DNA from 4 places in the Winslowiella toletana genome. Region 4 is predicted to be linked to each of the others. Evidence: predicted binding sites of a transcription regulator. Region 4 holds the regulator's gene; each other region holds the start of a gene.
What was found. Region 4 encodes LexA, which represses DNA repair genes until DNA is damaged. Its sites were predicted from a motif close to TNCTGTATGTACATACAGNA; they were not measured.
Positions count from the first base shown of each region.

Region 1: the regulator LexA is predicted to act here: its motif matches at 1,192-1,211, upstream of RIN69_RS08210 (DNA translocase FtsK 4TM domain-containing protein).
Region 2: the regulator LexA is predicted to act here: its motif matches at 1,130-1,149, upstream of dinB (DNA polymerase IV).
Region 3: the regulator LexA is predicted to act here: its motif matches at 1,494-1,513, upstream of uvrB (excinuclease ABC subunit UvrB).

Region 1 covers NZ_CP134152.1:1,739,073-1,742,232, forward strand. Annotated here, with positions in the region: gene trxB (thioredoxin-disulfide reductase) at 1-137, opposite strand, end outside; gene RIN69_RS08200 (hypothetical protein) at 136-441, shown strand; gene lrp (leucine-responsive transcriptional regulator Lrp) at 659-1,153, shown strand; gene RIN69_RS08210 (DNA translocase FtsK 4TM domain-containing protein) at 1,273-3,160, shown strand, end outside.
Region 2 covers NZ_CP134152.1:1,089,376-1,092,535, forward strand. Annotated here, with positions in the region: gene RIN69_RS04990 (class II glutamine amidotransferase) at 1-196, shown strand, start outside; gene dpaA (peptidoglycan meso-diaminopimelic acid protein amidase) at 167-907, opposite strand; gene dinB (DNA polymerase IV) at 1,166-2,221, shown strand; gene RIN69_RS05005 (catalase) at 2,397-3,160, shown strand, end outside.
Region 3 covers NZ_CP134152.1:1,606,023-1,609,182, forward strand. Annotated here, with positions in the region: gene RIN69_RS07580 (ABC transporter ATP-binding protein) at 19-735, opposite strand; gene RIN69_RS07585 (hypothetical protein) at 985-1,200, shown strand; gene uvrB (excinuclease ABC subunit UvrB) at 1,591-3,160, shown strand, end outside.
Region 4 covers NZ_CP134152.1:4,551,759-4,554,918, forward strand. Annotated here, with positions in the region: gene RIN69_RS20700 (fimbrial protein) at 1-391, shown strand, start outside; gene RIN69_RS20705 (hypothetical protein) at 588-1,637, shown strand; gene lexA (transcriptional repressor LexA) at 1,705-2,313, opposite strand; gene RIN69_RS20715 (diacylglycerol kinase) at 2,419-2,787, opposite strand; gene plsB (glycerol-3-phosphate 1-O-acyltransferase PlsB) at 2,916-3,160, shown strand, end outside.

The DNA.
Region 1 (3,160 bases), 2.1 Mb from region 4:
GTGGTCAGCTGACCGCCTTTTTCCAGACCGGTAATCAGCACCGGATTCAGGTTAGCGCGCGCTGCGTAAACTGCGGCGGTATAGCCTGCTGGACCAGAGCCCAGAATTAATAATTTACTGTGTTTGGCCGTGCCCATGAGACCCTCGTTTGTTAACTGGCAAACATATTCAGGGATTGTAGGGAATTTAACGCCGCAACAAAAGCATTCTGAAATTTTGTTAACAATCGATGCAACAGTTTTGACCGATGAATCACGGGTGTCACGCTGCCGGGTAAAAAACCAGCAGCGGGCAGCAACAGCGCGCCGTTCAAAGCAAAAATACCTTTTTAAAAACAGTCGTGCAGCACGGCATATGGCATGTTGTACTGATTTTGTTTGTTTTACTTTGACAATCGGCTGCGCTTTTGCGAAAACATTATGGGAAGCAGAGGGTTTTTAGGGCAGCAGAGCAGGGTTTCATACCGTGTTTCGCACATTACTCCGAATAAACTCAGTCTGTCATTTGTCATGACGCATGGTGTGGACAGGCAACATGCGTCATATGGATGGCGCTTATCGAGCAACAGACTCAATGTCTTCACTTCAAACAACTCTGTTACATAGATGTCGTGCAGGGTGTGGCAGGTAAAGGGAAGGAATTAAGAGAGACAATAATAATGGTAGACAATAAAAAACGCCCCGGTAAAGATCTCGACAGAATCGACCGTAATATCCTCAATGAGCTGCAAAAGGATGGTCGAATTTCTAACGTCGAACTTTCCAAACGGGTTGGCTTATCGCCAACGCCGTGTCTTGAGCGCGTGCGTCGCCTGGAGCGTCAGGGTTTTATTCTTGGCTATACCGCGCAGCTGAACCCGCATTATCTTGATGCTTCACTGCTGGTTTTTGTTGAGATTACTCTGAATCGTGGTGCGCCCGACGTGTTTGAGCAATTTAACGCCGCAGTTCAAAAACTTGAGGAAACTCAAGAGTGTCACCTCGTTTCTGGCGATTTCGACTATCTGTTGAAAACGCGTGTTCCTGATATGTCGGCTTATCGTAAATTGCTGGGGGAAACCTTGCTGCGTCTGCCTGGTGTGAATGACACACGCACCTACGTTGTCATGGAAGAAGTGAAACAAAGTAACCGCTTAGTGATTAAAACGCGGTAACACAGGGCAGGTGCAAAACCTGATAGATTTCGGTACACTCCTGTGAATTCATACAGGTTCAGCGTCGGGCTTGCCCGGCGCTGTTGCCTTCCAAGTTTACAGGCACCTGGAGAGTACTCTTGAGCCAGGAATACACAGAAGATAAAGAAGTTACCTTGCAGCCGCTGAGTAGTGGACGTCGTTTACTCGAAGCGCTGTTAATTATTGTTGCTCTTTTCGCCGTTTATTTGATGGCTGCGCTGCTGAGCTTCAATCCTTCCGATCCCAGTTGGTCACAGACCGCCTGGCATGAACCGATTCACAATCTCGGTGGCGCGCCGGGCGCGTGGCTTGCCGATACATTGCTGTTTATTTTTGGCGTAATGGCCTATGCCATTCCTCCGGTTATTCTGGGACTTTGCTGGATCACCTTCCGCCAGCGTGACAGCCAGGATTACATCGACTATTTCGCGGTAGCATTACGCTTGATCGGCGTGCTGGCGCTGGTGATCACCACCTGCGGACTGGCGGCGATTAACGCTGATGACATCTGGTATTTCGCATCGGGCGGCGTAATTGGCAGCCTGGTGAGTAATGCGATGGCACCCTATTTTAATGGTGCGGGCGGAACATTAACCCTGCTGTGCGTTTGGGCGGCGGGACTGACGCTGTATACCGGCTGGTCATGGCTGATGATTGCCGAAAAAATTGGCGGCACGGTGATGGGCGTGCTGACTTTTGCCAGTAACCGCTCCCGCCACGATGAACGGTGGCAGGAAGAGGAAGAGGAAGAGGAAGACGATCAACCCCGCGCTGTTCCGGCACAGAAAGTGGCGGCGCATGATGACGACGACGTATTGCTGTCGGCACCGAAGCTAGTTGCCGCGCAACAGCAGGGCGAAGATGAAGACGCTGAAACGCAGGACCCACTGTTAGCGAAAGCCGCAGCGGCGACCACGGCTGCACTGGCGGCAACCGCGAATGCTGCGCAACGTGCGCCAGCACCTGAAGTGACGGCCCCGGATACGGCGGCAGAGCGTCCGGTTGCCGCAGCGGTTGCCGCACCTGCGATCGGCCAGCCAGCTCCGGCAGACGTCCCTGCGCCACAGCCTGAAGCGCCACCGGTGTATCGTTTTGAAGTACCGGACGAAACACCTGCGCCGAATCATCCGTTGGAGAGTGAAGATGATGGCCCGCGCATGGGCAACTGGCGTGACACGTCAGCATCTACCGCTTCACCGTTTGATTTCTCGGCTCCACAAGCTGAGCCGACGGCGATTGCCGCGAATTCGCCGCAGCCGGGCAGCGTTGCCGATGCCGCGAAGGTTGCAGCCAGTGCAGCGGCATTTATGCCGGGGTTCACTGCGACCAGCGGCAGCGACGGTAATCCACAGGTAAAACAGGGTATTGGCCCTGAACTACCGCGCCCAAATCCGGTGAAACTACCAACGCGTCGTGAACTGGCTTCTTATGGTATTAAGCTGCCATCCCAGCGCATCGCCGAAGAGAAGGCCAAAGAGCAGGAGCAACAGCTAGCGCCGCAGCCTGTAACGGCGGCTGTGCAGCCGGATGAAGATGAACAGGCGATGATGCAGGAGTCGCAGCTGCGTGAAGCCTTTATGACACAGCAGCAACAGCGCTATGGCGAAGAGTTTGCGCCGGAGCAAGAGGATGAAGAGGCGCTACAACAGGCGGTGCTGGCGCGTCAGTTCGCTGAACAGCAGCAACAGCGTTACACGCAAGAGCCGGCTCAGGCTGAACCGGTGCAGAGTTTCTCTTTAGACACGTCGCGTGCCTTTGACTTCTCGCCAATGGACGATCTGGTTGACGACGGCCCGACAGAGCCGCTGTTTACCCTGGATGCAATGCCGGAAGCAGAAGCCCAGCCTGAATATCATGTTGAGCCGCCGCAACCGGCTACGCCAGCCTGGCAGCAACCGGCTCCAGCACCAGCGGCACCACAGTACGCGCCGCAGTCCGCACCAGCGGCACCGCAGTATGCGCCACAGCCCGTTCAGCAGCCGACGG
Region 2 (3,160 bases), 1.5 Mb from region 4:
CTGGATCACCCGTCGTGCGCCGTTTGGCAAAGCCAAATTGCTCGATCAGGATGTGGAAATTGATTTTCAGAAGCAGACCACGCCAAATGACGTGGTCACAGTGATCGCGACACAGCCGCTAACCGGCAATGAAACCTGGAACAAAATTGAACCCGGAGAGTGGGTGCTATTTTGTCTTGGTGAGCGCGAAGAATGATCCAGATGGTGCTGACGGGTCGCTAATTATCGGGCTGCCATTCAGCACATATTTGCCAGAGTTTACGCTGACGTTGGGCGGCTGGCGATGCTCAACAAAATAGGCATATCCCGGCTGCAACTGCTTCCAGAACGCAGCAAAGTATGAGTTGCGATGGCGCTGCATATTACTTTCCGTCATGCGGAATGGATAAATACTGACGCTAATCTCTGACTGACCGTTTCGCAGTGCCGCATTGACGTAAGTAAAGATCTCATCCATATAGGCGTTTGTCATGGCATAGCAGCCGACTGACACGCAATCACCATGAATCATCAGATATTTACCGTCATAGCCCTGCTGACGATCGTACTCATTAGGAAAACCGATATTGATGGCGCGATAAAATCGACTGTCCGGTTTTAACTGGCGCTGGGTAACGGTGTAGAAACCTTCCGGGCTTTTAAAATCGCCCTGACGCTGCTTTGGGCCCAGCCCGCCGGAAAAATTACAGATGCGATAGCTATCCAGCAGGCGATATTCGTTGCCGATTTTTCCGTACAGTTCCAGCATCCGCTCTTCTTTGAAGATTTGCAGATAAACCGGCGTACCGATTAATTGTTTCTTTAACTCTTTGCTTACCGGAGCCAACGGCTGAACAGGTTCAGATACGGTGGCCATGCTGACGGCTGGCATAAAAATCATCGCAAACAGCAGTGCGATTTTGCCCATTCGTTTTCCCTTGAAATAGAGGGTTTGAAGTGCGACGTCTGGCGACGTCTGGTACATGCATTATCGGAAAAATCCGCTTTCGCTGCGCAACATTAACATTGTCTATTTTTTTATCAAGATGCTGACTGAGAATAATCCCGCCAGCTGTGAGACTTATCCCCTTTACGGCGGGTATTTCGGCCAATTGAATGGTTATCTTACCCACTTGAATCCTGTCTTTTTGACTGTATACTTATACAGTAATGCCGGAGGAGGGATATGCGTAAAATCATTCACGTTGATATGGACTGCTTTTTCGCTGCGGTCGAAATGCGCGACAATCCTGCTTTGCGTGATATCCCGATTGCCATTGGCGGTAGCCAGAAACAGCGCGGTGTTATCAGCACGGCCAATTATCCGGCACGTAAATACGGCGTCCACAGCGCCATGTCTACCGCGATGGCGCTGAAACTCTGCCCGCATCTGAAAGTTGTTCCTGGCCGCTTTGACGCTTATAAAGCCGCTTCCAGCCATATTCGTGAAATCTTCTCGCGTTACACTTCATTAATCGAGCCGCTGTCGCTGGATGAGGCGTACCTGGATGTCACCGACAGTGAGCATTGTCACGGCTCTGCCACCTTAATGGCGCGGGAAATTCGGCAGAGTATTGAGCGTGAGCTTAATCTCACCGCTTCGGCCGGTATCGCGCCGATTAAATTCCTTGCCAAAATCGCTTCGGATTTAAATAAGCCCAATGGCCAGTTTGTGATTACTCCGGAACAGATGCCGGCATTTTTACAGACCTTGCCGCTGGTTAAAATTCCCGGCGTGGGGAAAGTGACGGCAAAGAAGCTGGAAGAGCAGGGGCTTTACAGCTGCGCTGATGTGCAAAAAAGCGACCTGGCGATGCTGCTCAAACGTTTTGGTAAATTTGGTCGGGTACTGTGGGAGCGCAGTAACGGGATTGACGATCGCGAAGTGATTACCGAGCGCGAGCGTAAGTCGCTGGGGGTTGAGCGCACCCTATCGGAAGATATTCACAGCTGGGAAGCCTGTCTGAAGATCCTCGATTATCTGTACGAAGAGCTGGAGCGTCGGCTGACGGCGATTAAACCGGATCGACATATTGCGCGGCAGGGCATTAAACTGAAATTCAGTGATTTTCAACTGACCACCCAGGAGCATGTCTGGCCGGTTCTGAATAAAGATGATCTTATCGGTCTGGCAAAAAAAACCTGGGACGAACGCCGCGGTGGACGTGGCGTGCGGCTGGTGGGCGTGCATGTCACTTTACTTGATCCGCAGCTGGAGCGTCAGCTGTTACTGGGGTTGTAAGATTAAAGGCAATCCCTGTCAGTATCCATTTCATAAATAGCAGTGATAGTTTTTGCCAGATTGCCAGAGATCAAGGTCAGAGCCGACAATAGTATTGATACTTAGCAATTCTATTAATTATCAGGATTACTTTATGTAAACCGTTCTCCATTTCATTCAGAAGAGAGAAACCGCAATGAGCAAAAAAGGCCTCACCACCGCTGCAGGCGCACCGGTTGCCGATAATAATAATTCGATGACCGCCGGACGTCGCGGCCCAATGCTGTTACAGGACGTTTGGTTTCTGGAAAAGCTGGCACACTTTGACCGCGAAGTGATTCCTGAGCGTCGTATGCATGCGAAAGGTTCCGGCGCTTATGGCACCTTTACCGTCACTCATGATATTACCCGCTTTACCCGCGCAAAAATTTTCTCTGATATTGGTAAAAAAACCGACCTGTTTATCCGTTTTTCAACCGTTGCGGGTGAACGCGGCGGTGCTGATGCAGAGCGAGATATTCGTGGCTTCTCACTGAAATTCTATACTGAAGAAGGTAACTGGGATCTGGTCGGGAATAATACCCCGGTATTTTATCTGCGCGATCCGCTGAAATTCCCCGATCTGAATCACGTGGTAAAACGCGATCCACGCACCAACTTGCGTAACCCGACGTATAAATGGGATTTCTTCTCTCAACTGCCTGAATCGCTGCATCAGCTGACCATCGACGCCAGCGATCGCGGATTGCCGAGCTCTTATCGTCATGTCCACGGTTTCGGTAGCCACACTTACAGCTTTATCAACGATCGGCAGGAACGCTTCTGGGTTAAATTCCATATGAAATGCCAGCAAGGCATTCAGAACCTGATGGACGATGAAGCCGAGCAGTTAATCGGTAAAGACCGTGAAAGTTCACAACGCGATCTGTATGACGCTATCGAAGCCGGTAATTTCCCGCG
Region 3 (3,160 bases), 2.0 Mb from region 4:
TGATGTCGTCCCGCTCTGTTACGACGCCGTCAGCCACATATTGACCATACTGTCATCCAGCTGGGCAACCTTACCTTGCGCCACATTACGTCCACGATGCAGCAGCAGAAAGTAGTGCGCCACGCGGCGAATCACCGACAGGCGCTGCTCCAGCAGCAGAATCGTCAGGCCAAAATCATGATTAAGACGATAAATCAGGTTGCCCATCTCCTCCTCCAGCCACGGTGACATCCCCTCGGTCGGCTCATCAAGAATCAGTAATTTCGGCTGTAACACCAGCGCGCGTGCCAGCGCCAGCTGCTGCTGTTGCTCGACAGGCAGCTCGCCGCTGCGTTGATGGCGCAATGCGTAAAGATGTGGAAACAGGTCATACACCATGGCGGGAATGGCGCAGTGGCGGTCGTTCTGTCCGGCCAGTAGCGCAATCAGTAAATTTTCTTCAATGGTTAACTGCGAGAAAATATGGCGCCCCTGCGGCACATAGCCGATGCCCATCCGCGCCCGGGTCTCCATCGGTTGCAGCAGCAGATTTTTCGGCGGCGCGCCATTTTCCTGCCACGTCATGCTGCCGCTGTTGACCGGCAAGTTGCCCATAATGCAGTTGACCAGCGTGGTTTTTCCCATGCCCGGACGCCCGATAATTCCGGTACAAGTACCGGGCGGCAGATCGAGATCAACATCCCACAAAATATGGTTCTGACCATAAAATTGATTAACCGCACGTAAACTTAGCATCGGGCACACTCCTTCGGGATTATCTTGCGCTGGCAACGGGCTTTGCTGGCCCGGTGTTTATAAGCGCGAGGTAGTAAAGACGTGCTGCAATTAACAGGCCAGCTCGTATCAGAAAAAGTTAACTTTTACCTTTGGCGAGTAATTAAGCCTTTCAATTAGTCAGTGGAGTTAAATAATCACATAAGGTTAACAGTGGCCTGCACTGTTACGGTGCTTATGACTGGGCTGAGTGGTGCAAAGGGAGCGGAATTGGGCAATATCGACGAGAAGCGCATCCCAAAAACAATGTCCGAAAACAGTGGCATGGCGCGGCAAGTTATGCATTGCATAGGCCGTTTAGCGATAAGAAAAGATGAAAAAAAGCGAAAAAAAAATATTTCAGCGCGCAGAACGGGTGCAGCACAGATTTATACACACCTGATGTTTCGGGCGCTGAAATCAGTTATCCACTATTCCTGTGGATAACCTTGTGCATTAGATACTGAAAACATGTGATAAGCGAGAGCGGACGCGGCTTCGGCTTTAACTGATGCTTATCTCGACTCAGGAATCAATTGAAATGAAATCAACAAGTTGATGAAAATCAAGCCTGCGGCATTTCCGACATTTCCTCTGTGACGCTTTCGCGACAGTGCGCTTGACAAATGTTAAAGGTTCAAAACTTCTGGGGATAACCTTATCGACCTGTCCTCAGGCATTTGTCCAGTAAAGTCGGAGAAAAGTCAGTGATTACTCTGAGACCACACATTGTGCGAAATAACTGTTATTATATCCAGTATAATTTTCTGGAAAATTTGCCAAGGGGGAGTAGAATTACACTCCGGTTCGCGCTTTTCTTCTTCAGGTAGCCCATCAATGAGCAAAGTTTTTAAACTTAATTCCGCATTTAAACCTTCTGGCGACCAGCCCGAGGCAATTCGACGCCTTGAGGAAGGGCTGGAAGATGGTCTTGCCCATCAGACGCTGCTGGGGGTGACCGGCTCAGGAAAAACCTTTACCGTCGCGAATGTGATTGCCGATCTTAATCGCCCGACGATGGTGCTGGCGCCAAACAAAACGCTGGCTGCGCAGCTGTACGGCGAGATGAAAGAGTTTTTCCCCGATAATGCGGTGGAGTATTTCGTCTCATATTACGACTACTATCAGCCCGAAGCCTATGTGCCAAGCTCAGATACCTTTATCGAGAAAGACGCCTCGGTGAACGAACATATTGAGCAAATGCGGCTCTCGGCCACCAAAGCGCTGCTGGAACGCCGCGATGTGATTGTGGTGGCTTCGGTATCGGCGATTTATGGTCTGGGCGATCCCGATCTTTATCTGAAAATGATGCTGCATCTGACGCGCGGCATGATAATCGATCAACGCTCGATTCTGCGCCGTCTGACCGAATTGCAGTACACGCGCAATGACCAGGCGTTTCAGCGCGGGACATTCCGCGTGCGCGGCGAGGTTATCGATATCTTTCCGGCGGAATCCGATGAAATTGCGCTACGCGTTGAGCTGTTCGATGAAGAAGTCGAGCGGCTGTCGTTGCTGGACCCACTGACCGGCCAGGTGCTGGAGGTGCTGCAACGCTATACCATCTACCCGAAAACCCACTACGTTACGCCACGTGAGCGTATTTTACAGGCGATGGAAGAGATCAAAGTTGAGCTGGCGGATCGTCGTCAGGTGCTGCTGGCCAACAATAAGCTGCTGGAAGAGCAGCGCCTGTCGCAGCGTACACAGTTCGATCTCGAGATGATGAACGAGCTGGGTTACTGCTCCGGGATCGAAAACTATTCGCGCTACCTTTCAGGTCGTGGACCGGGCGAAGCGCCGCCGACGCTGTTTGACTATCTGCCAGCTGATGGCCTGCTGGTGGTGGATGAGTCGCACGTTACGATTCCGCAAATTGGTGGCATGTATCGCGGCGACCGTGCGCGTAAAGAGACGCTGGTGGAGTATGGCTTCCGTCTGCCGTCGGCGCTGGATAACCGCCCGATGAAATTCGAAGAGTTTGAAGCGCTGGCACCACAGACCATTTATGTCTCCGCGACGCCGGGTAACTACGAGCTGGAGAAATCGGGTGAAGAGATTATCGATCAGGTGGTGCGCCCGACCGGTCTGCTCGATCCGATTATCGAAGTGCGTCCGGTCGGGACTCAGGTCGATGACCTGTTGTCTGAGATCCGTAAGCGGGCGGCGATTAACGAAAGGGTGCTGGTGACCACGCTGACCAAGCGCATGGCGGAAGATCTGACCGAGTACCTTGAGGAGCATGGCGAAAAGGTGCGCTATCTGCACTCGGATATCGATACTGTCGAAAGGGTGGAGATTATCCGCGATCTGCGCCTCGGCGAGTTCGATGTGCTGGTGGGGATCAACCTGCTGCGTGAGGGGCTTGATATGCCAGAGGTGTCGCTGGTAGCGATACTGGATGCCG
Region 4 (3,160 bases):
AGTAAAGTTTGGAGATATATCCGTAACGGACGTGGCCAACCCAAAAAATTATCAAAAAATTAGTGTGCCAATTACTTGTGATTATCCTCAGGGAACAGCTTACGTGAAGGTGACAGGGACTCAACTGGGCGCGAATACAAACGTACTGGCAACGAATGTCAGCAATTTTGGCATTGCTCTTTATCAGGGAGAGGGAACGTCCACTAAATTAACCCTTGGAGGGGGGACAATCTATGGGTCAGTATCCATTGGTTATCCAATCACTAATGGGCTTTCAGGAAAAGAATCAGGCGTTTTCGTTTTCACAGCAGTGCCATTTAAAAATGGTACCGGTCAGTTGGAGACAAAGGCATTTTCGGCCTCTGCAAGTATGAGCATAAGTTACTTTTAGTTATAACCGCCACAGGCGTCTCAGCACGTCACGATTGTAAATGCCAGGCCAGATTTGTGTGAAGAAAATTATGAATCATTGCGGATATATCTCAATGCGTTCGAGAAATAGCAGTTACGCACTAAAAATACAGCATCAGCAATGCTGATTTTTTAATGTGTAACTCTGAAAATAATATTTAAAAGGAGTTGAAAAGGTGAATGTAGTTAATTACTTTTTATCTTTTATTTTTCTTTGCTGTAGTATACCTGCCTTTGCCTATGACCCTTGCCGTGATTTGCAAATATTGTGGCAAATGGATGATAACTCACAGGCAATCCCTCCAATAACCGTCAGTAATGGTAGTACAGCGGATTACTTTGATATCACTTTACCCGGGTTACCGTCCACCGCACCAGGAAGCGTATCATGGATTCAACGTTATAATGTTCCCTTTGGCACGAATAATATTGCAAGTGGAAACGGCAGCAAGAACCTGGCGACATGGATAGCATTACCCGCTGGAGGGGGCGATATCTCTCTGGGTGACGGATTGACGGGCCGTATAGAAATTATTTCCGGAAACTATCTTGTGCGCGGAATATATTCAGGTTTTCAGACCTATTCTGGTCCGTACAAATTTCCTAATTGGGTGGGAAATTTTCCGAGCAGTCTTAATGTCGGATCCCGTTATCCGCTGGTCGAAAACTCTTTTACTGAGACAAAACTGCGCGTTTATATCACCAAAGGGAGCGCTTTTTCCGGCACATACAACGTGAGAATTCCAATAAAGATCGGAGCTGAAGAGTGGTATAAGGGAGAAAAATACTGTTCTGGTGGGGGTGGGGTTGAGCTGGCAGTGGCATCTATGCAAAATCGATTTGCTCCAGTGCAGGTTAATGTGATGGCCAGCTGTTCTTTGACCGGAGGCAGTAATATTGCCATTAATCATGGAAAAATAACTACCGCACAGGCTCGTAGCGGACACTCTTCAAGTACTAATTTTGGGATTAATTGCGGGAGCCCGTCTAACGTGCAGTTAACCTTTGAGGGGGTTCAGCCTGTCTCCGGAGAGGCCAGAAATGTGACGAAGTGTGGTAATAATGGAAAATGTACATTGACGGTTGATGATAATGCCAGTTTTGTTGGTGTTGTCGATGGCAGTAAAAATTTTAAGATAAGCTCCGTCTATCAGACCGTTGGATCCAGCACCCCTGACTCAGGCGCTTTCTCGGGTAATGCAATATTGAGAGTTCTGATGCAATAAAATAGACAATGTAAGTCACGGCGCGTGCCTGCGGAGGATAACAGCACGCGCTAAAGGAAGTAGAAGGTTACAGCCAGTTGCCGTTGCGAATCACACCGACCGCCAGACCTTCAATCGTCAGGGTTTGCTGACGAAGATCGACCACAATTGGCTGAAAATCACTGTTTTCAGGCAGTAACTGAACCACATTACCTTGTTTCTTCAGTCGTTTGACGGTGACTTCATCGTCAATACGCGCTACGACAACCTGTCCATTACGCACGTCCTGAGTCTTATGCACTGCCAGCAGATCGCCATCCATAATACCGATGTCTTTCATCGACATGCCGCTGACGCGCAACAAGAAGTCTGCATTAGGTTTAAACAGATTGGCGTCGACCTGAAAATGGCCTTCAATATGCTGTTCTGCCAGCAATGGTTCACCCGCTGCGACGCGACCGATCAGCGGCAGGCCGCTCTCATCTTCCATCATCAGACGAATGCCGCGCGAAGCGCCGGAAACGATCTCAATCACACCCTTACGCGCCAGGGCTTTCAGATGCTCTTCCGCGGCGTTGGGGGAACGGAAACCTAATTGCGAGGCAATTTCGGCGCGTGTAGGAGGCATACCCGTCTGATTAATATGGTCACGAATCAGATCATAGACCTGCTGCTGCCTTGCCGTTAATGCTTTCATTCCGCCCCCTGGTTGTTTATACAGTCGCTGTGAGTATATACAGGTATTCGCTGCTTTGAAACCTAAAGCTGCGTAAAAAACGACTGCTTGTCAATTTCTGCCTGGTCAGGCGAAATGTGCCCATAACAGCATTATCCAGACAAATACCGCTAACAGAATGGTGAGTAACACCGCCGCAGACCCCATATCCTTGGCGCGTCCGGAAAGCTCATGCATTTCACTGCCGATCCGATCCACCACCGCTTCTATCGCGCTGTTAAGGATTTCTACGATAATCACCAGCAGTACTGAGCCGATTAGCAGTACACGAGTGATGGCATCCACATCAAGCCAGCAGGCAATAACGATCGCCACCACTGCTGCGATCAACTCCTCGCGAAATGCGGCTTCATGCTGCCAGGCGGCACGCAAACCTTTCCATGAATAACCTGCTGCTTTCACAATTCGCGCAAGGCCGGTTACATTATTTGTCATAATCAGGGAACCCTTTGAGATGTTTAACGTCCACCAGAGGGTGGCGCACGTATTGCAACACAACAGATCTTAATAGCGCTTTCTGGTATGCTTGCCGCGCTTTGCTAACAAGAGGCTTCATGTTGTCTATGTCAGGTTGGCGTAATTTCTATTACAAGTTACTAAACTTACCCCTCTCATTTTTGGTGAGAAGTAAGGCTATTCCGGCCGATCCGGTAGCTGAACTCGGGCTCGATAGTTCGCGCCCCATTATGTATGTATTGCCTTATGATTCAAAGGCGGATCTCCTTGCATTGCGATCGCAATGTCGTAAACGCGACTTGCCCGATCCGTTGGAGCCGCTGGAAATCGATGGCACGGTTTTGCCACGCCA